Regions from separate parts of the Bariatricus sp. HCP28S3_A4 genome, predicted to be linked through region 2. Evidence: riboswitches for the same ligand, from Rfam matches in the RefSeq annotation. Region 2 holds a riboswitch; each other region holds the start of a gene.
What was found. Region 2 has a riboswitch for cobalamin ahead of ACTNBF_RS01665 (sirohydrochlorin cobaltochelatase). Riboswitches for the same ligand answer to the same signal wherever they lie in the genome.
Positions count from the first base shown of each region.

Region 1: it holds a riboswitch for cobalamin, as region 2 does, so the genes downstream of both, ACTNBF_RS14675 (sirohydrochlorin cobaltochelatase) here and ACTNBF_RS01665 (sirohydrochlorin cobaltochelatase) in region 2, are expected to answer to the same signal.
Region 3: it holds a riboswitch for cobalamin, as region 2 does, so the genes downstream of both, ACTNBF_RS02685 (ABC transporter substrate-binding protein) here and ACTNBF_RS01665 (sirohydrochlorin cobaltochelatase) in region 2, are expected to answer to the same signal.

Region 1 covers NZ_JBQHSE010000038.1:7,302-17,972, forward strand. The annotation lists gene ACTNBF_RS14660 (double-cubane-cluster-containing anaerobic reductase) at 1-864, shown strand, start outside; gene ACTNBF_RS14665 (DUF3343 domain-containing protein) at 887-1,147, shown strand; gene ACTNBF_RS14670 (acyl-CoA dehydratase activase) at 1,161-1,925, shown strand; cobalamin riboswitch at 2,051-2,239, shown strand; gene ACTNBF_RS14675 (sirohydrochlorin cobaltochelatase) at 2,469-3,677, shown strand; gene ACTNBF_RS14680 (ABC transporter ATP-binding protein) at 3,977-4,693, shown strand; gene ACTNBF_RS14685 (ABC transporter permease) at 4,708-7,041, shown strand; gene ACTNBF_RS14690 (DUF2325 domain-containing protein) at 7,263-7,568, shown strand; gene ACTNBF_RS14695 (DUF3793 family protein) at 7,553-8,104, shown strand; gene ACTNBF_RS14700 (flavodoxin) at 8,136-8,558, shown strand; gene ACTNBF_RS14705 (MarR family winged helix-turn-helix transcriptional regulator) at 8,864-9,313, shown strand; gene ACTNBF_RS14710 (MATE family efflux transporter) at 9,366-10,646, shown strand.
Region 2 covers NZ_JBQHSE010000002.1:131,836-142,506, reverse strand. The annotation lists gene ACTNBF_RS01705 (ABC transporter substrate-binding protein) at 1-116, opposite strand, end outside; gene ACTNBF_RS01700 (CoA-transferase) at 434-1,945, opposite strand; gene ACTNBF_RS01695 (helix-turn-helix domain-containing protein) at 2,096-3,175, opposite strand; gene ACTNBF_RS01690 (hypothetical protein) at 3,120-3,476, opposite strand; gene ACTNBF_RS01685 (sulfite exporter TauE/SafE family protein) at 3,665-4,441, shown strand; gene ACTNBF_RS01680 (glycogen synthase) at 4,494-6,611, opposite strand; gene ACTNBF_RS01675 (cyclase family protein) at 6,791-7,387, opposite strand; gene ACTNBF_RS01670 (hypothetical protein) at 7,626-8,144, opposite strand; gene ACTNBF_RS01665 (sirohydrochlorin cobaltochelatase) at 8,161-9,348, opposite strand; cobalamin riboswitch at 9,568-9,756, opposite strand; gene ACTNBF_RS01660 (PTS ascorbate transporter subunit IIC) at 9,905-10,117, opposite strand; gene ACTNBF_RS01655 (SPFH domain-containing protein) at 10,119-10,671, opposite strand, start outside.
Region 3 covers NZ_JBQHSE010000003.1:141,744-152,414, reverse strand. The annotation lists gene cobK (precorrin-6A reductase) at 1-774, shown strand, start outside; gene ACTNBF_RS02690 (ABC-F family ATP-binding cassette domain-containing protein) at 827-2,383, opposite strand; cobalamin riboswitch at 2,531-2,729, shown strand; gene ACTNBF_RS02685 (ABC transporter substrate-binding protein) at 2,858-4,066, shown strand; gene ACTNBF_RS02680 (FecCD family ABC transporter permease) at 4,097-5,149, shown strand; gene ACTNBF_RS02675 (ABC transporter ATP-binding protein) at 5,149-6,279, shown strand; gene ACTNBF_RS02670 (cob(I)yrinic acid a,c-diamide adenosyltransferase) at 6,264-6,791, shown strand; gene yfcE (phosphodiesterase) at 6,851-7,405, shown strand; gene ACTNBF_RS02660 (hypothetical protein) at 7,894-8,418, shown strand; gene ACTNBF_RS02655 (glycosyltransferase family 2 protein) at 8,537-9,841, opposite strand; gene cbiD (cobalt-precorrin-5B (C(1))-methyltransferase CbiD) at 10,020-10,671, shown strand, end outside.

The DNA of each region.
Region 1 (10,671 bases), on a different contig from region 2:
TATATCGGGGAGACAACCTGCGACGGTAAGAAAAAGGCTTGGGAAATTCTTTCTGAAGACGTTCCGGTATATGTTATGGATCTTCCGCAGATGAAGCGGGCAAAAGATGTCAAAGCATGGGCAGAAGAAATTACGGCTCTGAAAGACAAGGTAGAAGAATTTACCGGAAATAAAGTAACGGCTGAAAAACTGGCTGATAGCATTAAGCTGATCAATAACAAGAGAAAAGCACTCGCAAGACTGTATGAATGCCGTAAGAGCGAGACACTTCCGATCAGCGGTACAGATGCGCTTGTGATTTCCCAGATTGCTTTCTATGATGATCCGGAAAGATTTACCCAGATGACGAATAAGCTCTGTGATGAGCTTGAACAGCGTATCAAGGATGGTGTCAGCGTCGTTCCCGCAGGTACGAAACGTATCATGCTGACTGGAACACCGCTTGCAATTCCGAACTGGAAGCTTCATAATATCGTAGAGACAAGCGGAGCGGTTGTGGTATGTGAAGAAATGTGTACGGGAACACGCTACTTCGAGAACTATGTGGATGAGACAAAAGAAACGCTGGAAGACCAGATCATGGCTCTTTCTGAGCGGTATATGAATATCAACTGTGCTTGCTTCACGCCGAATCACGCAAGAATTGATGACATTTTACGTCTTGCGAAAGAGTACAAGGTTGACGGTATCATTGATGTGAATCTGAAATTCTGTAATCTGTACGATACAGAAGGCTACTTTGTAGAACGTGCGATGAAAGAAGCAGGTATTCCGGTTCTTGGAATTGAGACAGATTATACAGACAGTGATGCACAGCAGCTTCGTACCAGAGTCAGTGCATTTGTGGAAATGCTGAATAATTAAAAAATGTGAGGAACATAGAGCTATGCAGAAAATACAGCATTATGTATTGTTTCCCAATCATGATAATGGAATGCGTCTCTATAAAGAATTAAAAAAACTGGGGGTTTGGGCAGTGATTGCTCCGACCCCCAGAAGTGCGAGTAAATGCTGCGGTATTTCACTAATGGTGAAAGAAGAAGATCTTGAGGTGATCCGGCAGTGTATTCGTGAACATGATATAGAGATCTTGAAAATCACCGAAGTGGAAATGGATCTGAATCCACACAGAGATCAATATTGTTAGAAGAGGTAGGAATATGAATTACGTTGGAATAGATATCGGATCCACAGCATCCAAAGTTGCTGTGATCGGGGATAAGGAGCTTCAATTTGTACTGCCTACAGGATGGAGCAGCAAGGAGACCACCTTACTTATCAAGGAGAAACTTCTTGCAGAAGGAGTGGATGTCATGTCTGATGAGACAAAAGTTGCAGCGACCGGATATGGAAGAATTGCTGTAGATTTTGCAGATTATGTGATTACCGAAATAACATGTCATGCAAGAGGCGGAAGACAGATGGCAGGAGATAATTGTACGATTATTGATGTGGGCGGACAGGATACCAAAGTAATCCTGGTCGAGAACGGAACCGTGCAGGATTTCCTGATGAATGATAAATGTTCCGCCGGGACCGGAAAGTTTTTGGAAATTATGGCAAATCGTCTCGGAATCACGCTTCAGGAGCTTTTTGATATGGCTGAAAGCGGAACAGTCTTACCAATCAGTTCTCTTTGCACCGTATTTGCAGAGTCCGAAGTCATCAATTATATCGGTGTCGGGAAAAATCGTGAAGATATTGCGGCGGGGGTCGTTGATTCCGTAGCATCTAAGGTGGCACAGTTGAGCCAGAAGAAGGCACTGTCAGATAAGATTATTCTGACAGGAGGGTTGAGTCACAGTACATATTTTACCAGAATCCTTTCTGCGAAAATCAGAAAGACGGTGGAACCTACTGAAAACGGACGGTATGCCGGCGCGCTGGGGGCAGCACTACTGGCGAAGGAGAAGAAGAATAAATAGTAGCAAAGAAATATAAGTGAGCACAAAGAGCAGGAGCAAGGGGATACTCATCAGTACCCTTGCTCCTGCTTTCCTTTCTGTAAGATATTTCTATTTCCGGAGTCTTTACATTTTTTGCAGTATATGATAAGGTAAGCTTGATAGGTTCAGACAATCACCGGTTGTCTGATTAAAAGGGAAACAGGTGCAAATCCTGTACGAACTCGTCACTGTGATCGGGGAGTGCAAGGCCATTTATGTCACTGAGCAATTGGGAAGGCGGCCTTAGATTAAGATCCGTAAGCCAGGAGACCTGCCTATTGAAAAACGGAGTGGGGAAGGACCCACAGATCACGAGTAACTGGTCGCAACCGATCATAATGGAAATGATACATTCCCGGGCGATGCCTGTATCTGCCGGGAGTGCTGTTTTGTTGTGTATTCATTACGCCCTTTTACCATTTTTATGGAAAAGGGCTTTTTTGTCTACGAGATTTTTATCCTGCAGACTTAAAAGCGAATGAGAATATATCGGAAATGGCCAGAAAATGAAGGAGGAGCAGGATGAAGAAAAAACTGGTAACCATTTTACTGGCTGTTTCATTGGTGGGAACCCTGGTTCTGTCAGGATGTTCCGGAAAAAGCGATGAAAATGCGGAAACAACAGTAGAAAACGACAAGGAAGAAAGTACAGAAAACGAGGATCAGAAGGCTGCGGATGAGGTGGCAGCGCTGATTGACGCAATCTATGTACAGCAAAGAACGGATGAGACGGATGAACAGTGTAAGAAAGCGAAAGAAGCCTGGGACGCACTGACAGACGCCCAGAAGGAACTGGTAGAAGGTGAAAATGCAGATCCGGATTACTTTGGAAGAGATACAGGCGATGCATCCAAGGATGATCCGCTGAATCAGGATGATATCGGAGAAAATGAGATTCTTGTTGTCAGCTTCGGAACATCTTTTAATGACAGCCGTGTAGAGGATATTAAAGGAATTGAAGATGCACTTCAGGAAGCGTATCCGGACTGGTCTGTAAGAAGAGCCTTTACCGCGCAGATCATTATCAATCATATTCAGGCAAGAGACGGAGAATGCATTGACAATATGGATCAGGCACTGGAGCGAGCGGTCGCAAACGGCGTAAAGAATCTGGTTGTCCAGCCGACACACCTGATGCATGGCGCAGAGTATGATGAATTGATGGAATCTGTTGAGGCATATGCGGACAAATTTGAGAGTGTAAAAGTTGCAGAACCTCTGCTTGGAGAAGTGGGTGCAGATGCGGAAACTGTCAATGACGATAAGGCAGCAGTTGCTGAGGCAATTACTGCGGAAGCAGTTAGCGAAGCAGGCTATGACAGCCTGGATGCTGCAAAAGAGGATGGTGCTGCTTTTGTGTTCCTGGGACATGGAACTTCTCATACCGCGAAGGTGTCTTACAGCCAGATGCAGGCACAGATGTCTGCCCTTGGATATGAGAACGTGTTTATCGGAACTGTCGAAGGAGAGCCGGAAGAAACTGCATGTGAAGCTGTCATTGAAGCTGTTTCCCAGGCAGGGTATAAAAAAGTAATCCTTCGTCCGCTGATGGTAGTGGCCGGCGATCATGCCAATAATGACATGGCCGGAGACGACGAAGACTCATGGAAGAGTATGTTTGAAGCTTCCGGAGAATTTGAAAGTATAGAAACACAGATTGCTGGTCTTGGAGGAATTGCTAAGATTCAGGAAATTTATATTGCACATACTGCAGCAGTGATCGGTCAGTAATCGCATGAGTCAATAAATAATATAGATCTAATATCTTTTGTTTCGTGGCAATGTATGGAGAGAGGGGCTCCTGCATTGCCACGATTTTTTTGTATGCAAACATGCATTATTGAGAAATGTTTTCATGACTGAGTGAATCATTAGAAGATATATATGATATAATGAATTAGCCTTAGCTAACCCCATATTCGTTTATCAGATGGAAATAGAAGGAGGAATGAAAGATAATTGATGGAAATAACACAGAAACGAGAACGGGAAAAAGAAAAGCGAAAACTGAAAAGAGAAAAGGAGTAGTTATGTCAGAGGAAGAGAGATATTTTTTGGAAGTTGTAGATTTAAAGAAAGGATTTGGAAGTGGGGACATCCGCCAGGAAGTATTATGCGGGATGAATTTTTCGGCCGCAAAAGGGGAGTTCTGTGTTCTGCTGGGACCTTCCGGTTCGGGAAAATCCACACTTCTTAATATTATTGGAGGAATCGACAGTGCCGATTTCGGCTATATTTCCATAAACGGTGACAAACTGGAGGATATGGGAGAAAGGGAATTGACACAGTACCGCAGGAAGCATCTGGGATATGTGTTTCAGATGTATAATCTGATCGGCAATTTAAATATGAAAGAAAATATTGAGGTAGGTGCATATCTGTCGGATCATCCGCTTGATATTGATGATCTGTTACAGACTCTGGGACTCTATGAACACCGTTATAAACTCCCGAACCAGCTCTCCGGCGGGCAGCAGCAGAGAGTTTCTATCGGACGCGCTATTGTGAAGAATCCGGATATCCTGCTTTGCGATGAGCCGACAGGTGCATTGGATTATACGACTTCCAAGGAAATATTGAAGTTGATTGAAGACATCAATCGAAAGTATAAGAATACGGTCATTATGGTTACGCATAATGAAGCTATCAAAAATATGGCAGATCATGTGATCAAGCTGAGAGATGGAAGAGTGCGCCATAATGAGAAAAATACAAATAAAATTTCGGCAGTGGAGCTTGAATGGTAAGGAGTGTGGCAAGTATGAGGGACAGGAAAGTGAAAAATCCGCTTCAAAAGCGCATTCCCAGAGAATTAAAAGGTGACTGGAAAAAATATCTGGTTGTTGCGTTGTTTTTAATCCTTACAATTGGATTTGTTTCAGGGATGTATGTTGCCAATGGGAGCATGATGCAGGCTGCAGTGGATGGTAAAGAAAAGTATTGTCTGGAGGATGGGCACTTTGAACTGAATGAGAAGGCGGATCAGGAGCTGATTCATGCAATCGAAACAGGTGAAAAGGCAGTCCCTGTAACTGTATATGAGAATTTCTATCGGAGTGAGGTGGAAGATCACGATAATGACGGAAAGTCGGATGGCACAATACGGGTGTATGAAAAAACAGAGGATATCAATCTGGCCTGCCTGATGGAAGGAAGTTTCCCGGAAACGGAAGAGGAGATTGCCATTGACCGGATGCATGCAGATAATGCAGGAATTCAGGTTGGAGATACCATTTCCGTCAGTGAGCAGTCCTATCAGGTGACAGGGCTGATTTCCTATGTGAATTATTCTACTCTTCATGAGAAAAGTACAGATCTGATGTTTGATGCACTGAAATTTAATGTGGCGATGGTGACGAAAGATGGCTTTGAACGCCTGTCCGGTTCGTTGCATTATACCTATGCATGGAGATATGAACAGGAACCGATGGATGAGATTGAAGAAAAGAAACAGTCGGACGATTTTATGAGGGCTTTGCTTACCCAGACGGTCATGTGGGATAATGAACTTCAGGATTATTTGCCCCGTTATGCAAACCCGGCAGTCAACTTTGCAACGGATGATATGGGGTCAGATGAAGCGATGGGCGGAGTCCTGCTGGATATCCTGATTGTGATCATTGCATTTATTTTTGCGGTCACCATCAGTAATACCATTGCGAAAGAATCACAGACGATTGGCACCCTGCGGGCATCCGGATATACAAAGGGTGAGCTCGTGCGGCATTATCTGGCAATGCCTGTGCTTGTAACAATGATTGCAGCTGTTGTTGGTAACCTGTTGGGCTATACTGTCTTCAAAGATGTTGTAGTATCCATGTATTATAACAGTTACAGCCTCCCTGCTTATGAAACAATATGGAATCCGGATGCATTTATTAAGACGACAGTGATACCAGTATTCCTGATGCTTGCAGTGAATCTGATTGTGATCATTTACATGATGCAGCATACGCCTTTGCAGTTTTTACGGCGTGATCTTAAAAAAACAAGACGGAAGAAAACGATACGGCTGCCGAAGTGGAAGTTCTTCAGCAGATTCCGTCTGCGTATCATATTTCAGAACATGCCAAATTATGCTGTTCTTTTTGCAGGTATTTTCTTTGTTATGGTTATGCTGGCAATGGCGGTCGGAATGCCGTCTACGCTGAAGTACTATCAGGATCATGCAGAAAATCTGATGTTTGCAAAATACCAGTATGTATTGAAATCTTGTGAAGACGAAGAAGGACAAATGATTCAGACGGATGTTACAGATGCAGAGCAATTTTGCATGAAGGCACTGAAGAAGACAGGGGATGCACTGGATGAAGAAGTATCTGTTTATGGGGTCAAGGATGACAGCAAATATATCCGGATCGAAGATTTAGCATCGTTGAAAGAAAATGAAGTATATCTTTCCCGGCCATTTATTGAAAAGTATAATCTGAAAGTGGGAGATGTCATCACGCTGGATGAAAAATATGAATATAAGCAGTATCAGTTCAAGGTGGCAGGAATTTACGAAAAATGCCAGAATATTGCAGTATTTCTTCCGATTGAGAATTATCGTTCGTTGTTTGATTTGGAGCAAGATGCGTTCAGTGGATATATGTCAGATACTGAGGTTACAGATATCGACAAAGACGTGATCGCGACGGTTATCACGAAAGAAGATATTACGAAGATGTGTGATCAATTGGAACACTCCATGGGAGCTTATATGCAGTATTTTCAGATTTTGTGTATTCTGTTGTCAGCGGCCCTGATCTATCTTCTGACGAAGTTGATTATCGAAAAGAACGAAACGGCAATCTCCATGACGAAGATTCTTGGTTATGAAAACCGTGAAATCGCAAGTCTGTATTTGCTTTCTACAACAATGGTAGTGATTGTGGCAGATACGGTGAGCGTGATATTAGGCGCTATGGTTATGAATCAGGCATGGAAAAGTATTATGTCTGAATACAGTGGCTGGTTTGCTTTTGTGATAGAACCGATAGGATATATAAAGATGTTTGTCTTTGTGCTTCTTGGGTATTTGATGGTGCTGGTGCTGGATTTTCGGAGGATCCGAAAGATTCCGATGGAAGAAGCGTTGAAAAATGTTGAATAATTTTTTTAGCTGGATTCGAAATGAGAAAAATAATCAATACGAGAATATGGATTGACAATGGGAGCAGAAACAGATAATATATAAATAGTTAGTAAAAGCTAACTTAAATGTTTATATCCGTACTGAACGGCTATACAAATTAAGACAAAGAAACGCCTACATGGCGTTTTCTTTAAAACCCGATGTTAGGCAAAGCTAACAAAAGAAAGGAGATACATAAAATGAGCGTAGTGATTATCGGAGGAAATGAATGCATGGTTCGTCAGTACAAGGATCTATGCCAGGAATATCAGTGTGATGCGAAAGTATTTCCAAAACAGAAAAGCAGTTTGAAAGGAATCGGATGTCCCGATCTGATGGTATTATTTACCAGCACAGTATCACACAAAATGGTGCGAAATGCGTTGAATGAAACAAAAGGACTTGATGTAAAGGTGGTGCGGTCACATACCAGTTCTATGTCGGCGCTCAAAAATATTTTAGATGATAATATCAAACAGGAGGAAGCAGTATGTCTGATGAAATGATTGTCCGTCATTGTTCACCCACATTGGCAGGGTTAAAGACCGGCAACTTGTTCAACTGTCCGTGTTCGGATAAAAAAGAGTTGATTCTGGCAGTGCGATCATTGAACAAACGACTTGCACCGAAGGGAATACGGGTGATCCCGATTCAGGTATGTGAACAGCGGGTACTGATCTACCTTTATCGTCCTGACAAATTGGAAAATGATCTGGCTGTAGAAGAGGCAGGGGAAATTCTGAGAGCATGTGGATATTCCACCGGGGACTGTGACAAATGTGTGGTACGGTTAAGCAGACGTTTGCAGGAGTCGGGGGATTTCCCGCATGAAATCGGACTGTTTCTGGGATATCCGCCCGAGGATGTGCGTGGATTTATCGAAAATCATGCCGAAGGTTATAAATTTGTAGGATGCTGGAAAGTATATGGAGATGAAAAAAGTGCAAAAAAACAATTTGCACGCTATAAAAAATGTACAGACGTATATTGCTCTCAATGGGCAAACGGCAAAAGCATTGAACGGCTCACAGTAGCTGTTTGATGATAGAAACTAAGAAAGGTTGGTATACAATATGAGTAAAATTGCAGTTGTTTTTTGGAGTGGAACCGGCAATACCGAACAGATGGCATACGCCGTAATGGAAGGAATTAAGGAAAAAGCAGCAGAAGCCGCATTATTTGCAGCGTCGGAGTTTGGTGCTTCTATGGTAAAGCAATATGATGCGATTGCATTCGGGTGCCCGGCTATGGGAGCGGAGGTGTTGGAGGAAACAGAATTCCAGCCGATGTGGGATGCCTGCGAAGGAGCACTTGGCGGGAAAAAAGTTGCTTTATTCGGTTCTTACGGATGGGGCGACGGTGAATGGATGCGAAGTTGGGAAGATGCCTGCGGCAGCGCCGGAGCAGTGCTTGCATGCGAGAGTGTGATTTGCAATGAAGCACCGGATGAGGAAGCTTTGGAGGCCTGCAGAGCATTAGGGGGAGCGCTTTGCTAAATCGCCAATCGGAAGTAATGTATGGATGTATAGGCTAGAAAAACGCCGAGGTATGAAAATGGCTATCATGCTTCGGTGTTTTTCTTTTTATTGGGTTGCCTGTATAGTGTTGATGAATAGCGAAAATGACTGAATGGAAATGGCAAACATATTGAATAGTACCGGTGGATAGGAAAAGAATGGTACAACCGGATTTAGTGCAAAAAAGAGAAGAATAGAATAAGTACAGAATTTGACTTGACAATAAAAGAACTACACCATATAATTACCAATAGTAACTAATAGCGGCAATAAAGAGAGGGTTTATGGAAACTGAAAAAATAAAAAGAATGATGGATGCCTGTTATATGGCAAAAAGAATCCGGGATATGCTTCCTGAATTACCGGATGGGGTAGCACCTTCTTATATCCAGTTTTTGGATACGATTCATAAACTGGAAGCTCAAAATAGAAAAGTGAAAATTTCGGATGTCAGCGAGGAACTGAACCTTCCGAGACCGGGAGTTACCAGAACGGTTAAGGAAATGGTGGCAAAAGGTTATATTGCTAAATCTTCATCGGAAGAAGATGGACGTATCACTTATATTTCTATTACAGAAGAAGGAGAAAAACTGTCTGATAAATACGATAGAAAGTATTATAGTGAACTGTCGAAGTATTTAGACCATATTTCAGAAGAAGAGGCTGATTGTATGATTTCTACTATAAAGAAATTGTATCAGGTTATGTGTGAAAGGAGGATTCATCTTGAATAATTCCAATTCGGATTTTACGCAGGGGAGTATTATTAAAAAATTAATCACTTTTATGATACCGATACTGGGAGCACTTATTTTACAAGCGGCTTACGGGGCGGTAGACTTGATGGTGGTGGGGAGGTTCGGGACTACTTCGGGGCTTTCAGCAGTATCTACAGGAAGTCAGGTGCTGAATCTTGTTACGTTTATTATTGTACAGCTTGCGATGGGAATTACTGTTCTAATCGCAAGGTTCATAGGCGAAAAGAAAGAGGAGCAGATCGGCTCTTTGATCGGAGGAGCAACAATCGTATTTGCTATTATGTCAGCAGTGCTTTTTGTTCTAATGGTATGCTTCTCGCGTCCGATTTCATTGCTTATGCAGGCGCCTGAGGAGGCAATTGGATTAACTTCTGTGTATGTGCGTATCTGTGGGGCGGGTATATTTTTTATTGTTGCTTATAATGTTCTGGCTGCAATTTTCAGAGGACTTGGAGACAGCAGATCACCTTTGATTTTTGTGGCAGTAGCATGTGTGGTTAATGTTATAGGTGACCTGGTACTGGTGGCAGGATTTCATCTGGATGCTGCGGGTGCAGCGATTGCAACGGTTTCTGCACAGGCGATCAGTGTTGTTTTTGCATTGTTCCTGCTTGTTAAAAAGGAACTGCCATTTAAGATTTCGAAAGAAGATTTTTGTGTAAACAGTCAATGCAGGCGGGCACTTAAGATCGGATTTCCGCTTGCACTTCAGGAGTGTCTCACACAGATGTCATTTCTTGCTCTTTGTGCATTTGTCAACAGACTGGGCTTAGAGGCGTCTTCAGGATATGGCGTAGCATGCAAGATTGTAAATTTTGCATTGCTGATACCAAGTTCGCTGATGCAGTCGATGGCATCTTTTGTTTCGCAGAATGTGGGTGCAGGGAATGAAAAACGTGCCAAAAAAGCAATGTTTACAGGCATTGGCATCGGTTTGACAATCGGTTGTTTCGCATTTATATTCATACTGTTTAGGGGAGACCTTTTGACCGGAATCTTTACCACGGACGCGGCGGTCGTTCAAAATGGGTTTGACTATTTAAAAGGATTTGCTTTGGAAACGATAGTCACTGCGATTCTGTTCAGCATGGTAGGCTATTTCAATGGGCATGACAAAACGCTTTGGGTGATGATACAGGGGTTAGTGCAGACACTGCTTGTACGTCTTCCGTTGGCATATTATATGAGTATTCAGCCCAACGCAAGCTTAACAAAAATCGGTTTTGCCGCACCGGCTGCTACTATGTTTGGAATTGTTCTAAATGTAATATTCTATTTTGGGATGCATAAGAATGAGAATAGTAAATAAGGAGATAAATGAACATATAAAACCC
Region 2 (10,671 bases):
GCATCGGATGCATCTGTCTTGTTATCTGTACTGCTTTCCTTTTTGCCGCAGCCAGCCAGAACAAGCGTCGCACACATAACGAATGCAAGAATGCGTGACAATGTTTTGTGTTTCATACTTTATTTCCTCCCAAATTTGTATTTATATATTAAGTATAATAAACATACTGGGTAGTATCAAATTCAAAATAATGATAGATTTTGTCTATTTATTTGTCTTATCTATAAACCTTGACTGCTTTACTGTACAAAAATCAATCCTAAAATGTATAAACTCTTTTCTATATATTTTTCATAGTTTCTGGAATACGGAGCAGAAGCCAAATATGATTTGGCGCTTACGAATTATGAAATAGAGCGTAAAAATGCCCGTGGATTTCAGCCGCACACATGCTGAGAAATCCCGGGCATTGTTCAGGTACGCCTTGGCAAAATTATAATTCCACCTCAAACGGCAGATGTGAAAGAATATCTTTCTCGGCATCCACTCCAGGAAATACTTCAATCAGCTTTAGTCCTTTTGGTGTCAGCCGGAATACACACCGTTCTGTGACATACAGTACCTTCTGACCGTTGGCAATGGCCCGCTTAGCTGAGAAACTAATGCTTTTTACTTCCTCTACAAACTTCGGGATCGTACCTTCCTTTTCAATTGTAACGACCCCTTTCTTCTGGGAAACCTCAAGTCCCTTGGTATTAAACGTCAGGCAGAACACAACCGTCGGTGTTTTCGCTGTAATATTGGCAAATCCTCCGATTCCCGCAAAGGCCCCCGGGCCACGGTGTGCGTTGACATTTCCCTGTCCGTCCACTTCCAATGCTCCCATGAAGCAAACATCCAGCCCGCCATTATCATAAAGGTCAAACTGGTTGGCCATATCATAAACTGATGCTGCACCGATCATGGCGCCAAATGCCTCCCCGGATACCGGGAATCCACCGATTCCTCCGGACTCAACCGTCAATGTCACCATATCCAGCATTCCGTTCTTTCTTGCATGTCTGGAAACCATTTCCGGAATACCGATCCCGATATTCACAATGTCATCCAGGCGCAGCTCCATTGCTGCCCTCCGGCCGATGATATTTCCGACGGTGTTGTTCTTCGAAGCTTTCGAAGAAACCGTATCGATCTTCTCATTCCACATATTCCACTCTTCATAAGGAATCTCAAAGCTTCCGGTCAAAGCGGTATACGCTTCATTCCGTTCTTCCGGTTCTGTCACAACAATTGCGTCCACAAGGCACCCCGGTATGATTGCGTTTCGCGGACGGGAAGGTGTATTCACAAGACGGTCCACCTGCACGATCACCTTTCCATGATTCGCCTTAACCGCCTGACAGATGGACAATGCGTCACCGGACATAAACATATCATCAAAAGAAATATTTCCTTTACGGTCTGCTGCCGTTCCCTTGATCAGAGCAACTGTAAGTTTCGGCAGCTTATAATAGAGAAATTCCTCCCCATCCACTTCGACATGTTTGACCAGAGAATCATCAATCGAAATCCGATTGATTCCAGGCCCTTCCATTCTCGGATCCACGAAAATATCCAGCCCCACCTTGGAAAGTGCTCCCGGCAGTCCGCCCGCCTGTGCACGGATTGCGTGAGAAATGCAGCCCAGCGGCAGATTGTATGCCTCAAACCGATCCTCCAACACAAGCTTCTTCGTACTCATCATAGCGCCAAAATGCCCACAGATCAGTCGGTCTACAGCACCTTCCCGAATATACCCTTCCGCATTACGGTTTTCATCCCACACACCGAAACCGGCACTGGAAACAATCGTCAGATGTCTGGGTGACTGCATCCTCTGGTACCTGTCAAAGAGTGCCTCATGAAGTGCTACAGGATTTTCAATTCCTACAAACGAATTTACACAAATACAATCTCCGTCCCGGATCAGTCGAATTGCCTCATCGGCACTCATTATTTCATACATGAAAAATGTCCCCCTCATAACATAACACAGCACCGGTGAACAAGGAATCCTACATCCTGCCTGCCGATGCCGTTCTACTCATAAATCTGTAGCTATTCTATCAGAATCATTGTATAAAGTCCAGAACTTTCCTGTTATATTGCCTCAATTCTACCGTTCCTCCAGGAATTCCCGCCGATACTGGGACGGTGTGATTCCTTCTGTCTTTTTAAATACCTTGGTAAATACCCGATAATCTCCATATCCGGTCTGTTCTGCAATCTCCACCATGGAAAGCTGCGTAGACACAAGGAGTTTCTTCGCTTTCTCCATACGGATATTTGTCAGATAAGAGAGAAATCCTACTCCGATCTCATTTTTAAATAACTGGCTGATATACTGCGGATTCAGATGAAATTCTTCCGCCAGTACGGAAAGACTCACTTCTTCGGCCAGATGTTCCTGCATATATCTGGTGATCCCGGTAATCACACGCTCGTTCTTCACTCCTGCCTTTCCTTCCTCCGACACCCGCTTTTCATACAACAATATCTTCAGATTATCAATACAAATTCCAAATTCTTCGTAATCAACCGGTTTCAGAATATAATCCGTGATCTGCAGACGAAGCGCCTGCTGACAATACGAGAAATCATCATATCCGGACACAATAACAAAAGCAATGCCCGGATGTTTGATTCTGCTGAGCTGAATGACCTTTAGTCCGTTCATAATCGGAATGTTGATATCCATGATCACAATGTCCGGACAAAGTGTATCGATCCGCGCCAGTGCCTCCATTCCATCGGCTGCTTCGCCAACAACTTCACAGTCATGCCCTTCCCAGTCAAACAGACGTTTAAATCCTTCTCGTATCATAATTTCGTCATCCACCAGCCGCATCAGAAGATCTGCTACTTTCTTGTCATCATTTAACTGGGCCTGAATCCGGATCGTGTCCAGTGTATTATAGAGGAAATGGGGATTCACCTGACTTTTCAAATAAAGCATGGACATCTTCTGTTCCGTCAGTTCTGCACGCAGAATGTCCGGATTCTCAAGCGTCAGATAGAAAGCCATCGTCATCAGAGTCATACCCATTCCGCTGATAAGCCAGGTCGGATTCACCGCCTGCAGCAAGGATACACATACTTCGATCACAAGAGCTGCACCAATCGCCTTTTTCTTCTTTCCGTCAATCTGGTTCCAGTGGCAAAACAGCAGCCAGATAAATCTTTGCCACCAGATCAAACCGCCGAGGTTTTCCAGTCTCCTCTTCCACCAAGACCGCAATATACTGGTAGAAAAGATAGACAACAAATACCATCGTTCCGATAAAAAAGCGATGAAAAATATCATTCAGAATTCTCGGCACTGTGTCCAGATGATTCACTGTATAAACGGTTACCGCATCAAATACAAGATGAACCAGTACCGCAATCAGAAGAATCGAAAATGTTTGATGTAGCCTCGAGTGTTTCTGCCCTGCCGAGAAATAGACAAACGCCACGAATGTCAGGACCAGAAACAATGCTATTTCCATTCGAATCATATACGCTCACTCCTATGATACTATTGTAATTTATTTTCCTACATCCGGATAGAGACAGAATGCAGGGAAGTGTGTCAGTTTTATAGAAATTTAATTGACATTCCTCTTTCAGGCGATATAATAGTTCTAATTTAAACTATCCAGGAGGGACAATATGCCCGTTTCGGGATCAAGGAGGTACACTAACGATGGAAATACTCTACAAAATTGTCATTTGTTTTATTGCAGGAATGGGCGCAGGACTGGGGACCGGATTTGCCGGAATGAGTGCAGCCGCTGTCATAAGTCCCATGCTGATTACATTTCTGGGCATGCCTGCATATGATGCAGTTGGAATCGCACTGGCAAGTGACGTCCTTGCCAGTGCTGTCAGTGCTTATACTTACGGCAAAAATAAGAATCTGGATATCAAAAACGGTCTTGTCATGATGATCACCGTCCTGATCTTCACGTTCGTTGGAAGCTTTGTGGCAAGTAAAGTCCCAAATTCAACCATGGGAAGCTTTTCCACATGTATGACACTTCTGGTCGGCATCAAATTTATCGTGAAGCCGGTTATGACAACCAAAGAAAAAATGGCATCTGTCAGTCCGAAAAAACGATTTGTTCAATCGGTATTAAGTGGTATGATCGTAGGCTTTATCTGCGGTTTCATCGGCGCCGGCGGCGGAATGATGATGCTTCTGATCCTGACCAGTGTTCTGGGTTACGAACTAAAAACCGCTGTTGGTACCAGCGTATTTATTATGACCTTTACAGCATTAACCGGAGCGGGAAGTCACTTTATGATCGGCGGTATGCCGGAAATGCTCCCTCTGATCCTCTGTATTCTCTCAACACTGTTATGGGCACGCATTGCTGCCAAATTTGCAAACAAGGCAAGTGCAGCAACACTCAATCGTTCCACCGGAATTGTACTTACCATCTTGGGCGGTGCAATATTCCTTGTCAATATTGTCAGCTAAAAATAATGGGATACCACCGGTATCCCATTATTTTTTATCAGAAATCACAATACTATCTTGTCAATTCCAGATACAGCTCCTTATACTGTTTTGCTGAATTCTCCCATGAAAAGTTCTTGTCCATATCTCTCTGAACCATCTCATCCCAGCACCAGCGATTTGTAAAGAATAATGTCTTTGCTCTGTTAATAGCATCCAATAACAAGCCTGCATCATAACGGTCGAATGTAAATCCGTTTCCTGTATTCGTAAACATGTTATATGGTTCAACAGTGTCCTTCAGTCCACCGGTCTCACGAACAATTGGAATTGTACCATAATGCATAGCAATTAACTGGGTAAGTCCGCAAGGTTCAAACTGCGAAGGTACCAGTAAAGCATCTGCACCCGCATAAATTCTGTGAGCTCTTGTTTCATCATACATGATGTTGGAGCATACATTTCCCTTATATGCATTCTCATAATAACGGAAAGAATTCTCATATACATCATCTCCGGTACCAAGTACAACGAACTGGGTATGTTCATCCATAACCTGACGAAGAATGGTATTGACAAGATCCAGTCCCTTCTGATCGGTCAATCTCGAAATCAGACCAATGACAAACTTATGGTCATCCTGAACAAGTCCCAGCTCTTCCTGCAGTTTCCGCTTGTTTTCCCTCTTCTTCTCTAATACATTCGTGATGTCATAGTTTGCATACAATCTGGAATCTGTGCTGGTGTTCCAGATATCATAATCGATACCGTTGACGATACCTCTCAATTTTCTCCAGTGATGTCTCAGATGCGCATCCAGTTTCTCTCCGTAGTATGCTGTCTGAATCTCACCGGCGTATGTATTGCTGACAGTTGTAATAATATTAGCGTAAGCCAGTCCTCCTTTTAACATATTCGCATCGTTGTAGTTTACTTTCAGTGCATCTTTGTTAAATACGTAATCCGGAAGTCCTGACCAGTAGCGGATCGTCGGAATATTGTAAATACCCTGGAAACGCAGATTATGGATCGTTAAGATCGTCTTTGCAGTAGTCAGCTTTGTATTTTCGAATAAAGTTCTAAGATATACCGGAACCAGAGCTGCCTGCCAGTCGTGACAATGAATGATATCCGGAACCCAGTTCAGATAATTCAGTGCTGCAAGTGCTGCCTTGGCGAAATAGCAGTATTTCGGAATATCATCAATCAGATTCGTATATGGATTTCCACTGCTGAAAAATTCTTCATTATCAATAAAATCATACACAACTCCATCCCATACATATTCCATAATACCTACATAATAGGATCTGCCGTCTGCACACAGATTCATCTGGAAGGATCCTTTGTATACCATCTTCTCCTGATATTTCTGCGGTATACATTTGTAACGTGGGATAATTACCTTCACATCACAATTCTGTTTAACTAATGCCTTCGGGAGCGCGTACATAACATCACCCAAACCTCCGGTCTTCACGAATGGATAGCATTCTGAACCGATAAATGCGATACTTCTTCTTGGACTCATATATACCTCCTGTTTCGGTTCTTCTTTTACCTCTTCTGCCGGTGCTTCTTTGGTTTCCTCTGCCGGTTCTTCCTCAGCTGCCGGTTCTTCTTTCGCTTCCTCTTCCGGTTCTTCCTCAGCTGCCGGTTCTTCTTTCGCTTCCTCTTCCGGTTCTTCCTCAGCTGCCGGCTCTTCTTTCGCTTCCTCTGCCGGTTCTTCCTCAGCTGCCGGCTCTTCTTTCGCTTCCTCTGCCGGTGTTTCTTCTACTACCGGTTCTTCCTTTACTTCTACTACTGGTGTTTCTTCTGCCACCGGTTCTGCCTTAACTTCCTCCGTTTTCTCTTCCTTTGCTTCTTCTGCCTTTGGCTCTTCAGCTTTCACTTCTTCCGTCTCTTTTTCTGCAGGTTCTGCTTTTTTCCTGGTAGTTTTTCTTGTCGTTGTTTTCTTTGCCGCAGTCGTTTTCTTTGCTGCTGCCCTCTTCGTAGTTTTCTTTTCTTCAGGCGCTTCCGTCTTCACTGCTTCTGCCCCTTCTGCTTTTTCAGTTTCCTTAACAATTTCTTCTTTCACGATTTCTTCTCCCGGCTCTGTTGTCAAAGCAGCTTCAACCGTTGCTTTTTTTGTAGTCCTTTTTGCCGGGGCACTTTTCTTTACTGTAGTTTTGGTAGTTTGTTTTCTTGCCATTTTATACCTCTCCATAAAAAATTCTAATTGTTCACTGTTTGTAATATTTAGAATCTTATACTATTATAGCACACAAATCCACAAATGGGCAAATTTCGTGTTCTTTTTATAAAGTAACTTTCAAATACGCCTCGGCGTACTTGCTGCGTGGCAGGAGTCTTATCTTCTTTCAAGATAACTCAGTCCAGTTCCACCAGAATCGCCCGACAAGGTGCCCCATCTCCGCCACCCAGATTTATCGGTGCCGCATTCAGGAAATAGCATCCTTCGGGAACCTTATCCAGACAGATTCCTTCCAGCAATACAATTTCCGCTCCCAGAAGTTTAAGATGCACTTCCATTGGTGCATCCTCCGGTCCTACCGTCTGAGATTCATTTCCAAGCAGAAATATCCCTTCTTCTGCAAATACATCAGCTGCCTCCGCCGACACAACAGCCTTTCCCTTAATCAAGATTCTCTTTTCAAAGTCCCGGCCGATCCGTCTTGCTTTTCCCATAATGGCAGCCGCATCCTGTGCAGTCATAATTCCATTGTGTTCTGTCACATAAGCATTTCCGATAGATTTTTCCAGTTCTACCTGGTCGATTGTTTTTCCTTTCTGTAAGAAATGATATGGAGCATCCACATGCGTTCCGTTGTGGGCACACATTCGAAATGCCGATAAATTGCATGGCGAATCCTTTGATATCACGGATAAGATCTCTTTTTCAGGAGCCGGATCTCCGGGAAATACATTGCATCCGAACACTTCCTGCGAAATATCATATATTCTCATCTCTTCTCCCTCCATTAACCCATTTCATCCAGTATATCACTTTTTTGAAAACAATATTGACAATCATCAATTATTTTCTTTTAAGATAAATACAAGATACATCATCCAAGATGCCGTATCTCCGGTCTTCACAGTACCTGCATCAGCACCTTCTGTTACACAGTCATACATGATCTTACTTTTTTTCCGAGAAAAATTTAAGAAAGCTTTAATATTTATTTAGTATTACCCTGACATTTTATTCTTCCCGAACCGGATTCGATACGCTAACTTTATGATCATACCATTTTCCTTTCGTTCCAATCAGCGCAAGGTCAAATTCTTCATCCAACGCCGGAACCGGAACATCAAATCCATTCACTTCTTCCGTCGTTCCATCACTATAGGTAACCGTATCTTCGGTAGGAATCAGAAGCTCCGCTCCTTCTTTCACGGCAGCCTCTGCAAGTCCCGGATAGAGATTGACAATATTTTTCGATGTAAGTGAAATGTGAATCGTCATCTGACCATCCTTAACCGTCAGAGTTCCTTTTCCGTCACAGGCTTCATTTACATGAAACATGCTGCTGTCAGTTTGGAATTCTGCACTGTAAATTCCGTCTTCCAGTTCAGCCTCCCCGGCTTCTTCACTCTGAGCTGTATCTTCCGTAAGTGTCTCGGTATCTGTCTTTGCAGCTTCTTCTTTCTTTCCACATCCGAGCATCAACGCGGATGCCAGTATTGCCACTCCAAGCATGGCTGCTATTTTCTTCTTCATACTTCTGATCCTCCCATTATTTATCAATGACTGCCGCAGTGTGATCAACATAAATCTGCTGAATAGCCTCGATTCCACCAAGTCCTGCAATCTGCACATCCACTTGTTCAAAAAATCCGGAATTCTCAAACAGACTCTTCCATGAATCTTCATCCTCTCCGGCCATATCATTATTTGCGTGATCCCCCGCCACAACCATCAACGGCCGGAGAATGACCTTTTTATATCCCGCATTTTTTACTGCTTCAATAATTGCCTCGCAGGAAGTTTCTTCCGGTTCCCCTTCGACGGTCCCGATAAATACATTGTCGTAGCCGAGTACCTGCATCTGTGTCTGCATCTGGCTGTAGGAAACTTTTGCCGTATGGGAGGTGCCATGTCCCATAAATACAAATGCCGTACCATCTTCCTTCGCTGCATCGAGGCTGTCATATCCTGCTGTTTCAACAGCCTGTGCCGTCACTGCCTTTGCAACAGCTTCTTTATCTGAATTGATTGCCGAAGCATCGCTTCCCACTTCACCCAGAAGCGGTTCCGAAACCTTTACGGATTCAAATTTGTCCTGGTAACGCTCCACTGCTTTGACCAGTTCATCATATTCTGCTCCATGCATCAAGTGGGTCGGCTGTACGATCAGATTCTTCACATTATTTTTCACTGCACGCTCCAGAGCCTGATCCATATTGTCAATACATTCTCCGTCTCTCGCCTGTATGTGATTGATGATAATCTGCGATGTAAATGCTCTTCTTACGGACCAGTCAGGATATGCCTCCTGCAGGGCATCTTCTATTCCTTTAATATCTTCCACGCGGCTGTCATTGTAAGATGTTCCGAAGCTGACTGCCAGAAGTTCATTTTCTCCGATTCCATCCTGGTTCCTTGAATCGTCGGCGGATGCGTCTCCGGTATCTTTTCCAAAATAATCCGGGTCCGCATTTTCTCCTTCTACCAGTTCCTTCTGCTCATCCGTCAGTTCATCCCATGCTTCTTTTGCAGCCTTACACGCTTCATCCGTCTGATCGTTTCTTTCCTGAACATAGATTGAGTCTATCAAATCTGCCACCTCATTCGCTGCTTTCTGATCATCTTCTGTTTCTTTGGTCTCCTCTTTTTCTTCCCCATTTCCACCAGAACATCCTGCTATTGTTAATGTGCTGATTACGGAAACGGCCAGTAGAATTGTGAGTAATCTTTTCTTCATTCTGAATCTCCTCCTTCTTATTTTGTCGTTCTCCCGATAATGCGTACAACAAAAAAGAGGTGCCTTTCCCATATCGTCGGTAAAAGGCACACTTCATAATAACATACGCAAACAGCACTCTCTCCAAAACAGCCGGTCTTTCACCGGTGCCTGATGATGAGAATGTGGAATATGACTCTTATCGGTTGCGACCAGTTACTCGTGGCCTGTGGGTTCTTCCCACTCCGTTGTTTGCAGGCAGGTCTCCTGACTTACGGATCCAGATCCAAGGCCGCCTTCCCAATTGCTCAGTGACATTTCTGGCCTTGCACTCCCCGTTTACAGTGACGAGTTCGTACAGGACTTCCACCTGTTTCCCTTTTAATCAGACAGCTAATGCTGTCTGAACCTGACGAACATACCTTATCACAACCCGCCTGAAATGTAAAGCCTGCTTCTTCGTTTTCCCCGATTCCAAATTCAATCGCTGCATGTTCATCTATTTCGGCCGGACCACTCCGGGCGACAACTCCTGCACATAACATAAAAAGACGGCTCATCACCGCCTTTTTATGTATTATTCTTCTTTCTCCGGAAGATCGATCTGTGGACGCACATGCAATTCCTTCGAAATATATTTGCCATCCTTTCGATGCTGCTTCACACATTCAGTCAGTAAAAATTCAATCTGCCCGTTCAGTGAACGGAAATCATCTTCAGCCCAGGCTGCGAGGGCATCGTACAGTTTTGGTGATACCCGAAGCGGTATCTGTTTTTTCGTTTCTGCCATATTAGTAAAGACTTCCTGTATTTACTATCGGCTGTGCATCATGATTTCCACAAAGCACAACCAGCAGATTAGATACCATCGCAGCTTTTCTTTCATCGTCTAATGCTATTGTATCCTTCTCTTCCAGCCTTTCAAGTGCCATCTCCACCATGCCCACGGCTCCGTCAACGATCATTTTTCTCGCATCGATGATCGCAGAAGCCTGCTGTCGCTGAAGCATGACTGCCGCAATCTCCGGAGCATATGCCAGATAAGTGATACGCGCTTCGATGATCGCAAGGCCTGCTTCCTCCACTCTGCCCTGGATCTCTTCTTTAATTCTTGCCGCAACCACTTCGCTGGAACCGCGAAGGCTTCCTTCATCCGCGACACCGTCTCCTGTGGTATCTACATTCGGAGATACATCGTAAGGATACAGCCGCACAATATTACGGAGCGCACTATCGCACTGCAGAGAAAGGTATTCCTTATAGTTGTCTACATTAAAAACTGCTTTTGCCGTGTCCACCACCCGCCATGTAACGGCAATTCCGATCTCCACCGGGTTGCCGAGG
Region 3 (10,671 bases), on a different contig from region 2:
ATTTTGATTTTTGCAGGAACGACGGAGGGCAGGGAACTGGCAGAATTTGCTGGGGGATTAAAGGTTCAGGCTCTCGTAAGTGTGGCAACGGAATATGGTAAAACGTGTCTGGATGATTGTGATAATATACAGACTTTTGTTGGAAGAATGGATGAGGGGCAGATTGAAGCGTTTATTAGGAAAGAAAAGGTTGAGCTTGTGATTGATGCGACTCATCCGTTTGCGGTTCTTGTGACACGGAATATTCGTAAAGCATGTGAGAATACGGGGACGGAGTATTTGAGGTGTCTGCGGAGGGAGTGTGAAGAGGCATTCACGGTAGAGACCGGAGAGATCGTTTGGACGAGTACTGTGAAGCAGGCGGTGGAATATCTGGAGAAAACGGAGGGGAATATTCTGATTGCGACGGGAAGTAAGGAACTGGAAAAGTATGCTTCCATCCCCAATTATAAAGAGCGATGTTTTGCTAGGGTTCTGTCGACGGGGAAAGCGGTGGAGGACAGTATCCGGCTTGGGTTTGAGGGGAAACATCTGATTGCTATGCAGGGACCGTTTTCGGAGGAAATGAATCTGGCAATGCTCCGGCATGTGGATGCAAAATATTTTGTCACGAAAGAGTCCGGCAAAGCGGGGGGATTCCCGGAAAAAGTTAAGGCTGCAAAGGAGGCCGGGACTGTGCTGGTTGTGGTGGGAAGACCGGAGGAAGAAGGACTTGCGCTGGAAGAGGTATTTGATGAATTAAAGAGAAGATACGGGGATAAGAACAGGGGGTGATTGATAACATAATATCAGTCAACCCCTGAAATTGTTTTTGTGTGAATAACAATTACACAATCTTTGTCGTCCATTTGGAGCAGTCCCACACCGCATTTACAATATCCTGGTAGAATTCCGGCTCATGGCAGATGAGGAGCAGGGTCCCGCGGTATTCCTGAAGTGCCTTTTTCAGTGAATCCTTGGCATCTACATCCAGATGATTGGTAGGTTCGTCCAGCATCAGCACATTGGTTTCTTTGTTCAGGATCTTGCACAGGCGCACTTTTGCCTGTTCCCCGCCGCTCAAGACGCGAATCTGGCTTTCGATGTGTTTGGTCGTAAGTCCGCATTTGGCGAGCGCGGAGCGTACTTCATACTGAGTGTAGGAAGGGAATTCTTCCCAGATCTCATCGATGCAGGTGGTTCGGTTGTTGTGGTCTGCCTCCTGTTCAAAATAGCCGGTCAGCAGATTCTCGCCCAGCTCACATTTACCGGAAAGCGGAGGAACCAGACCGAGAATACTCTTGATCAGCGTAGTCTTTCCGATTCCGTTTGCACCGGTCAGCGCAATTTTCTGGCCACGCTCCAGCGTGAGGTTCAGAGGCCGTGAAAGGGGTTCGTCGTAACCGATGACGAAATCTTTGGTCTCAAAGATGTATTTACCCGGTGTCCGGCCGAGGCGGAAATGGAATTCCGGCTTCGGACGCTCGGCGGCGAGCTCTATGACATCCATCTTATCCAGCTTTTTCTGACGGGACATGGCCATGTTGCGGGTGGAGACGCGCGCTTTATTGCGTGCCACAAAATCCTTGAGTTGGCTGATTTCCTGCTGCTGCTTCTTGTAGGCAGCCTCAAGCTGGGCTTTCTTCACTTCGTAGATTTTCTGGAAATTGTCATAATCTCCGACGTAGCGGTTCAGTTCCTGATTTTCCATATGATAAATGATGTTCACCACTTCATTCAGAAACGGAATGTCATGGGAAATCAGGACGAACGCATTTTCATATTCGGTGAGATAACGTTTCAGCCAGTTGATATGCTCTTCGTCCAGATAGTTGGTTGGCTCGTCCAGAAGCAGGATGTCCGGCTTTTCCAGAAGGAGTTTGCCGAGCAGGATACGGGTGCGCTGGCCGCCGCTTAAGTCGGTGACATCCTTGTCCAGTCCAAGATCCAGAAGCCCCAGCGCGCGTGCGACTTCTTCGACCTTTGCATCGATCACATAGAAATCGTGCATGGTCAGTGTGTCCTGGATGGTCCCAAGCTCTTCCATAAGTGTCATCATAGTATCTTCATCCACGTCCCCGAGGCGGTCACAGATCTCGTTCATCTTCGTTTCCAGTTCAAAAAGCCAGGAAAAGGCGGATTTCAGCACTTCGCGGATCGTCATGCCCTTTTCAAGTACAGTGTGCTGATCGAGATAACCGACACGGACATTTTTTGCCCATTCGATTTTCCCTTCGTCCGGCTGGAGTTTTCCTGTAACAATATTAAAAAAAGTAGATTTCCCTTCTCCGTTGGCTCCGACAAGTCCAATGTGTTCGCCTTTCAGAAGACGGAAGGACACATCATGAAAAATGGCGCGGTCACCGAAGCCGTGGGAAAGATGTTCAACATTTAAAATGCTCATTTTCGATTCTCCTTTGTTATGTGGTAACAAGTGACAGTGTCCTGCTTATTATATTATATCTACCGGATAAAAGGCAATGGATTTCGAAAGGATTTCAAGGGAAAAATGCGGTTGCCATACAGGCGGGGATATGTTATAGTGAGGGTGTTCTATATTGGGCTTTTCAGTGCCGGGCAGATGATTCAGATCTGCCGGGTTAAAAGGGAATCAGGTGCAAATCCTGAGCGGTCCGGCCACTGTAAACAGGGAGCGAGGTTATAGATAAGTCATTGCGTATCCAGCGCGAGAAGGCATAACCGGGCGATGAGCTGTAAGTCAGGAGACCTGCTGAGAAGAATGTGAATAGCTTCCGATGAAAGCATAGATTTGCAGAATATTTCAGGGGGAAGTCTGCTTTCGTACAGGAAAAGCGGGCTTTTTTGAATGGGAAATTTGTGCTTTGCGGATCGGATCGAAAGTGGAAAGAGGGATACGATGAAAAAGAGAGCAGCACGGTTCCTGTGTATGATACTGATTGCGGTACTGATTTTCGGAATTCCGGGATGTGGTTCGGAAGAGAAAACGATGCCGGAAACGGAAGAAAATAAGATGACATCTGAACCACAGCGGGAAGAGGCGAAAGAAACGCCGGGACCAATGGAAATCAAGGGACTTACTTATGAATCTGCGATGGAACTTGATTATGCAAAAGGGTTCGGGGTATATTATTATCAGGATGGATATAAGCTGATCCGGATCCGGGACGGGGAAGACTATCTTCTTGTTCCGGAGGGCAGGAATATTCCGTCGGATCTGGAAGAAGACATCGTGATTTTACATCAGCCGCTGGACCGTATTTATCTTGCGGCAACATCGGTGATGGCATTATTTGATTCGCTTGATGCATTGGATGCGATTCGCCTGAGCGGGACACAAAAATCCGGCTGGTACATTGAAAATGCGGTGCAGGCTATGGAAGATGGCGCCATCCTTTATGCCGGAAAATACAGTGAGCCGGATTATGAACTCCTGATCGATGAGGAATGTGATCTGGCTATTGAATCCACGATGATCCTGCATACTCCGAAGGTGCAGGAGATGCTTGAGATGCTTGAGATTCCGGTATTTATCGACCGGTCCAGTTATGAGACGCATCCGCTTGGAAGAACGGAGTGGATCAAGGTCTATGCCGCGATGCTGGACAAAGAAGAACAGGCAGAGACATTTTTCAAGGAACAGTCCAAAGTAATCGAAGAACTGAAGGACTTTGAAAATACAGAGCAGACGGTTGCCTTTTTCTATGTGAGTACCGATGGAACCGTCGTGGTCAGAAAGTCCGAAGATTACATTCCGAAAATGATCGAGATTGCGGGTGGACGTTATGTTTTCGATGATCTTGAAAATACGGAAAATAACAGTGCGTCGATCAGCATTTCTATGGAAGAATTCTTTGCATCTGCAGCCGACGCGGACTATCTGATCTACAATTCATCGATCGATAATCCGGTGGAATCGATGGAGGATCTTCTGGCGAAAAGTGAGCTGTTTGCAGATTTTAAAGCGGTGCAGGAAGGAAATGTGTGGTGTACCGGAAAGTACCTGTATCAGGCGACAGACATTGTCGGAAATCTGATTACAGACATTCATCTGATGCTTACCGATGGAAAAACGGAGGAGATGACATTTTTATATAAAGTGTCATGACGATATCAGGATATGAGAAAGTGAGGAACAATGGAGAAAAGGAAGAATAAGCCGGTACGAATGGAAGAGATGAGAAGACGGATCCGGTATTTGCTGGTGTTTGCCGGACTTCTGGCTGCATTTTGTGTGATTATTGTGCTGAATATTAATACGGGAAACGTACATATTTCTGTTTCTGAGATTTTGAATATTCTATTCGGACAGGCAAAGCAGGATGCGAATTACAGAATCATCTGGAAAATTCGTCTGCCAAGAGTTCTGATGGCAGCCCTTCTCGGAGGTGCCCTTTCTCTGTCCGGGTTCCTGCTTCAGACTTTTTTTGCCAATCCGATTGCAGGCCCCTTTGTGCTTGGCATTTCCTCGGGCGCGAAAATGGTGGTCGCCCTGACGATGATCGTATTTCTGAAGTACTTCAGCAGAGTCTCTTCGTATACGCTCATTATAGCGGCATTTATAGGTTCACTGATTGCGACCGGATTCATCCTTCTGATGTCAAGAAAGATCAATCATATGGCAACCCTTCTGGTGGCCGGAATCATGATCGGCTATATCTGTTCGGCGGTTACGGATTTTGTGGTTACATTTGCGGAGGACTCGGATATCGTGAATTTGCACGGCTGGTCTCAGGGAAGCTTTTCCGGGATGAGCTGGAGCAACGTGAAGGTTGCTTTTGTATTGATTGCTGTCACCGTTGTGATTACCTTCCTCTATTCCAAGCCAATCGGTGCGTACCAGCTTGGCGAAGCCTATGCGAGAAGCGCAGGAGTCAATATCCGAGTTTTTCGTGTGCTTCTGATCCTGCTCTCCAGTATGCTGTCGGGCTGTGTGACCGCATTTGCCGGACCGGTTTCTTTTGTTGGGATCGCGGTTCCGTTTCTGGTAAAGAGGATGCTGAATACGGCGAAACCGCTGATCGTGATCCCGGGAACATTTCTGGGAGGAGCGGTGTTCTGTATGGGGTGTGATCTTATTGCACGGATGGCATTTGCACCGCTGGAACTCAATATCAGTACGGTCACTTCCATTTTCGGAGCACCGGTCGTCATCTTTATGATGCTGCACAGACAGAAGGGAAGAGAATGATGGAAAATGCATATGTAAAGCTGCAGGATCTGACGGTAGGCTATCATGGGAAACCCCTGATCCGCGATATTTGCACGGAGATTCAAAAAGGGGAGATCGTAACACTGATCGGTCCAAATGGTGCTGGAAAATCGACCATTTTAAAAAGTATCACCCGACAGATCAAAACGCTTGGAGGAAATGTCTCCATTGCGGATGAGAGGATCGATGCTATGGAAAATGCTATTCTTGCCAGGAAAATGGCGGTGGTGCTGACGGAGCGGATGAAGACGGAACTGATGACCTGCCGCGATGTGGTGGAAACCGGTCGGTATCCGTATACCGGAAGGCTGGGGATCCTCACGAAGAAAGATAAAGAAATCGTAGATGAGGCAATGGAAGCGGTGCATGTCCGTGAGCTTGAAAATCAAAGCTTTCAGGCGATCAGTGACGGGCAGAGACAGCGGATCATGCTTGCGCGTGCGATCTGCCAGGAGCCGGAGGTTCTGATCCTGGATGAACCGACTTCCTATCTGGATATTCATTATAAACTCGAACTTCTGTCGATGCTCCGGAAACTGGCAAAGGAGAAAAAAATCACGGTCGTCATGTCGCTTCACGAGATCGATCTGGCACAGAAAATATCGGATAGGATTCTCTGCGTCAGGGGTGACCGGATTTTCTGCTATGGGAAACCGGAAGAAGTATTCAAAGAAGAAGTAATCCGGGAACTCTACGGACTCGACAACGGATCCTATGACCCGTGCTTTGGAAGTGTCGAGCTTCCGAGACCGGAGGGAGAGCCGCGTGTTTTTGTAATCTCCGCCTGCGGAACAGGCATTCCGGTATACAGGAAACTGCAGAAAGAAAATATTCCGTTTGCTGCCGGAATACTATACCGCAATGACGTGGACTATCATGTGGCGAAAAGGCTTGCGGCAAAGGTGATCGAAGAAGAACCATTTTGCAGTATCCGTGATGAGGCATATCAGGAGGCAAAAGCAACGATCGATTCCTGCCAGTACGTTATCAACGCAGGCGTTACGATCGGAGAGGGAAACCAGCGGATAGCAGAACTTCTGCATGCTGCCAAAAAGAGTGGCAAAATCTGTGAATGGAAGGAAGGGAGCGGTGGATGGAAAGTGGAATGATTCATATTTATTGCGGAGACGGAAAAGGGAAAACGACAGCGGCAACAGGACTTGCCGTCCGTGCGGCTGGCTGTGGACTTAAGGTGCTGTTCGTACGTTTTCTGAAAAATGAGAATTCTGGAGAACTGCGGATTCTGGATCTCATACCGGAAATCGAAGTGATGCATATGACAAAAAGCTTCGGTTTCTTTAAGACGCTTGACGCAAAAGAGCAGGAAGAGGCACGAAGCGCCTATGCGAAGCTGTGGGATGACGCAATTCGGAAAATACAGGAAGAGCCTTATGATATGCTGGTCATGGATGAGTTTATGGCGGCTTATCAATACGGAATGATCGACCACGAAGCGGCTGTAACGTTTCTGAAAGAACGGCCGAAAGGCTTGGAGGTCGTTCTGACCGGAAGAAATCCGGAACCGGAGCTTCTGGAACTGGCGGATTATATCTCTGAGATTACAAAAAGAAAGCACCCATTCGATCAGGGAATTTATGCCCGGCGCGGGATCGAGTATTAAAACAGGATTCTGTTGGAATTGGTTTAGTGGAAAAAAGACAGAAAGATGAGGAAAGAAAAATGAAATGGATGATCGCATCCGACATTCACGGGTCGGAATATTATTGTAAAAAAATGCTGGAGGCATATGACAGAGAAAAGGCGGGGAAGTTATTGCTTCTCGGCGATGTCCTGTATCATGGGCCGCGAAATGATCTGCCGAGAGATTATGCACCGAAGGCAGTTATAGAACTGTTGAACGCGCGGAAGAATCAGATTCTCTGCGTGAGAGGAAACTGTGATACAGAAGTAGATCAGATGGTGCTGAAGTTCCCGGTTCTGGCGGATTATTGTATTGTATGCGATGGAAAAACGACGATCTATGCGACACATGGACACGTTTATAACGAAAAGAATTTGCCTCCGATTCAGAAAGGAGATATCCTTCTGAATGGACACACTCATGTGCCGAAATGCACGCAGCATGAGGAGTATGTTTATATGAATCCGGGTTCCGTTTCCATTCCGAAAGAGGAAAGCCATCATGGATATATGATTCTGGAGCAGGATGAATTTGTTTGGAAAGATCTGGATGGAACTGAAATAATGCGGTGGAAAAATGAACATGTAAAATGAACATGTAAAATTAAACTACAACTTCAATGACAGGGAACGAAACATCTGTTATAATAATACTTGTCCGAAAGAGGTGGCGGAAGACGAGGAGTTATTATCTGAAACCGACACTTCTGCATGACAAGAGGATTGGAGCATGAATATGATTTATGGAAATGTGATATGCTCACGGAACGTCAGATTTATACGAAGGAGGGTGATCGTCATGGATATTTAAGGAATTGACCTAATCAGACAGTTGTTATATCTTTCAAGGACAAAAATCTATTATTACTATCAATTTATTATCATGGATACATGTGCTTATCATGTATTTTGTTTTCAAAAGCGTTCTGGCTCTTTTTTAAGAGCTTCAAAATTTACCAGTTTTGAAACAATAATCAGTCGTAATTGTTCGATAATTACACAAATAATCACATCATTACCATATTGATTGCCGGTATGGCAGGCTCATTCCTCACATCTAAAGAAAAGGAAGGTAAAAAATTATGAAAAAAATGGTATCATTTGTAACTGCACTCGTTTTATGTGCAAGTTCTTCATTGCCGGTATTTGCCGCGACACCCAAATATTCTATCAGTATGCCAAAGATTCCGCAGATCCATGTTGAGTTATCCGACAGTGTGAAGGAAGCTGTCAATCAGGCTGTAAAGAAGCAGATTGAAAAGATGATTCTGGACAAACCGGAGTTGACTTCAACTACGTATCGCCATAAAGGGAAAATATATGGCACATATTCATTCCTCAAGATTGAATGGGGAGAAGTAGAAGGTGCGACTTCTTACAAAGTGGAGATTACCAAACCGGATGGAACCAAAAAGACTTATGAGACATCAAATGCTTATCTCAGTGTGAAAGAAGGAAGTGATGACTTTATCACAGAATGTCCGAAACAAAAGACGGAAAACGGTGTTGAGTGTGCGACGGTCAGAGTGCGCGCGTATGGTGAGGATGAGACTTACAGTGCGTGGTCTGAAGAAGAGCGCATCAGCTGTAATGCAATCCATTCGTAGTACTTAAGCCGTGTGCAAACGACGGTGATGATTATTGCGTTGTCCTCTGTAAAAATGTGAAAGAGAAAAAGGATTGCGGTGTACGGGTGGCATCGCAATCCTTTTATATAGCATTTTCTTATAGTATTTTCTGTATGTTGTTTTTGATCTTTTCTGTGAGTGCGGCATACTGGATCAGTTCATCTTCTGTAAAACCTGCATATTTGGCCTGCTCGAAATTACTCTGGGCAGCGGCGATCTCATTTTGAATCGGAGATGCAAGCGGAAGGAATGTGATCTTCAGCTCTTTTGTGGTGCGATTTTCTTCACATTTCAGCATGTTTTTTAAGGAAAGCCGTTGAAGTAAAAGTGAGAGACTGCGCACGGTGATTCCAGCAAAGTCTGCAATTTCCTTTCTGGTTCCGATATGCCTGAGCTGGCTGAGACATAAAAGCAGACGCACTTCGCCCAAAGTGAGATTGTTCTTCTGGGCAATCGGTTCCAGATAGTAATCCAGAAGCTTACGGTCACGATAGTCATCCATAAGAATGCCTTCTCCTGCAACAACTTCCTGACTGACGCTGTTGCGTTCTTCCCCAAGCTTTTTGGAGCCGGAGAAGAAAGAAGGTGGTACAGCTCCGTCGCCTGCCGCGTCCACCAGAAAGCGATAAACCTGCAGACGGTTCTTCTCATAATCTTCCTCATCGAGGACATGTTTGTAAAAATTATTATAGTATTCAAATACCATCAGTTTCATTTTAATGGTTTTGCTGATACTCATTCCCTGGCTTGCGAGGGAACCTTTTGTCTTCACATAGTAATAAACCGGAACCTGCAGTGCATAGAAAACTTCTGCATGCCTGATATACTCAAGATTAAACATAAAATCTTCACACCAGCTGATCTGAGGGTTCATTCGAAGATGGTATTTTTCAACGATGTCACGTCGATAGAGCTTGTTCCAGAGGACTCCGTAATAGAAATCAGCAGGATTCTGGAGCATATGTGCGGAAAATTCTTCCTGAGTCAGTACGCAGTCATCGTCGATATCTCCTTTCTGGGCAACTCGTTTTCCTACAACTCGGTAGAAATCAGAGATGACCATATCACAATGATAGCGCTCTGCTTCTTCGACAAACAGTCTGGTGGCGTTCGGAGTGATCCAGTCATCGCTGTCGAGAAACTGCAGGTAAGTGCCGCATGCAAGATCCAGCGCCATATTCCTGGTTTCGGAAACTCCGGTATTTTCTTTATGTATCAAACGGATTCTGGAATCTTCAGCAGCATAACGGTCACAGATCGTTCCTGAAGAATCGATACTGCCGTCATCGATGAGTAAAAGCTCAAAATCCCGGTATTCCTGGTTGATAATACTTTCAATACAGCGGGAAATCGTTGCCTCGGCGTTATAAACCGGTACAATAATACTTACGGTCGGGTTCATCAGTGCACACTCCTAACTATTTATAAACTAGTAACATTGTATCGCATTTATCCATAAAAATACAGTGGATTCTCAAAAATGTCTGGTGTAAAATAATGGCATGGTTGCAGGAAACGGGAAAATTCCTTATAATATAGAAGTGATTTTGGAAAATGGATTGGAAAAGGATTCATATATCATGGAAAACAGCAGAATAGTCTGGAAGAATCAGAAGAAGATGAGAACAGGATACACCACCGGAAGCTGTGCCGCCGCTGCTGCGAAGGCCGCTGCTGTCATGCTGTTAACCGGTGAGAAAATACAGAATGTCAGGCTTATGACACCGGCCGGCATTTTGCTCTATCTGGAAATTGAGCACATTGAGAGACAGAATGATTTCGTCAGCTGTGCGGTGAAAAAGGACAGCGGGGATGATCCGGATGTGACGAACGGAGTCTATGTATTTGCTAAAGTTGCAAAGAATGAGTCCGGCCGGATCACGCTTGACGGAGGGGAAGGTGTGGGCCGCGTGACGCGCAAAGGCCTGGAGCAGGCGGTCGGAGAGGCGGCAATCAATAAGATCCCCAGACAGATGATATTAAATGCCGTTGAAGAGCAGATGAAACTGGCCGGATATGACGGAGGCCTGGAAGTGGTTATTTCCATTCCGGAGGGAAAGAGGCTTGCTGCGCAGACGTTTAATCCGCGGCTTGGCATTGAAGGTGGCATTTCTGTACTTGGAACGACCGGAATCGTGGAGCCTATGAGTGAACGGGCACTGACCGATACCATTTTCATGGAAATGAAGATGCTGAAAGAAAACGGGGCATCTTACTGTTATCTGGTTCCGG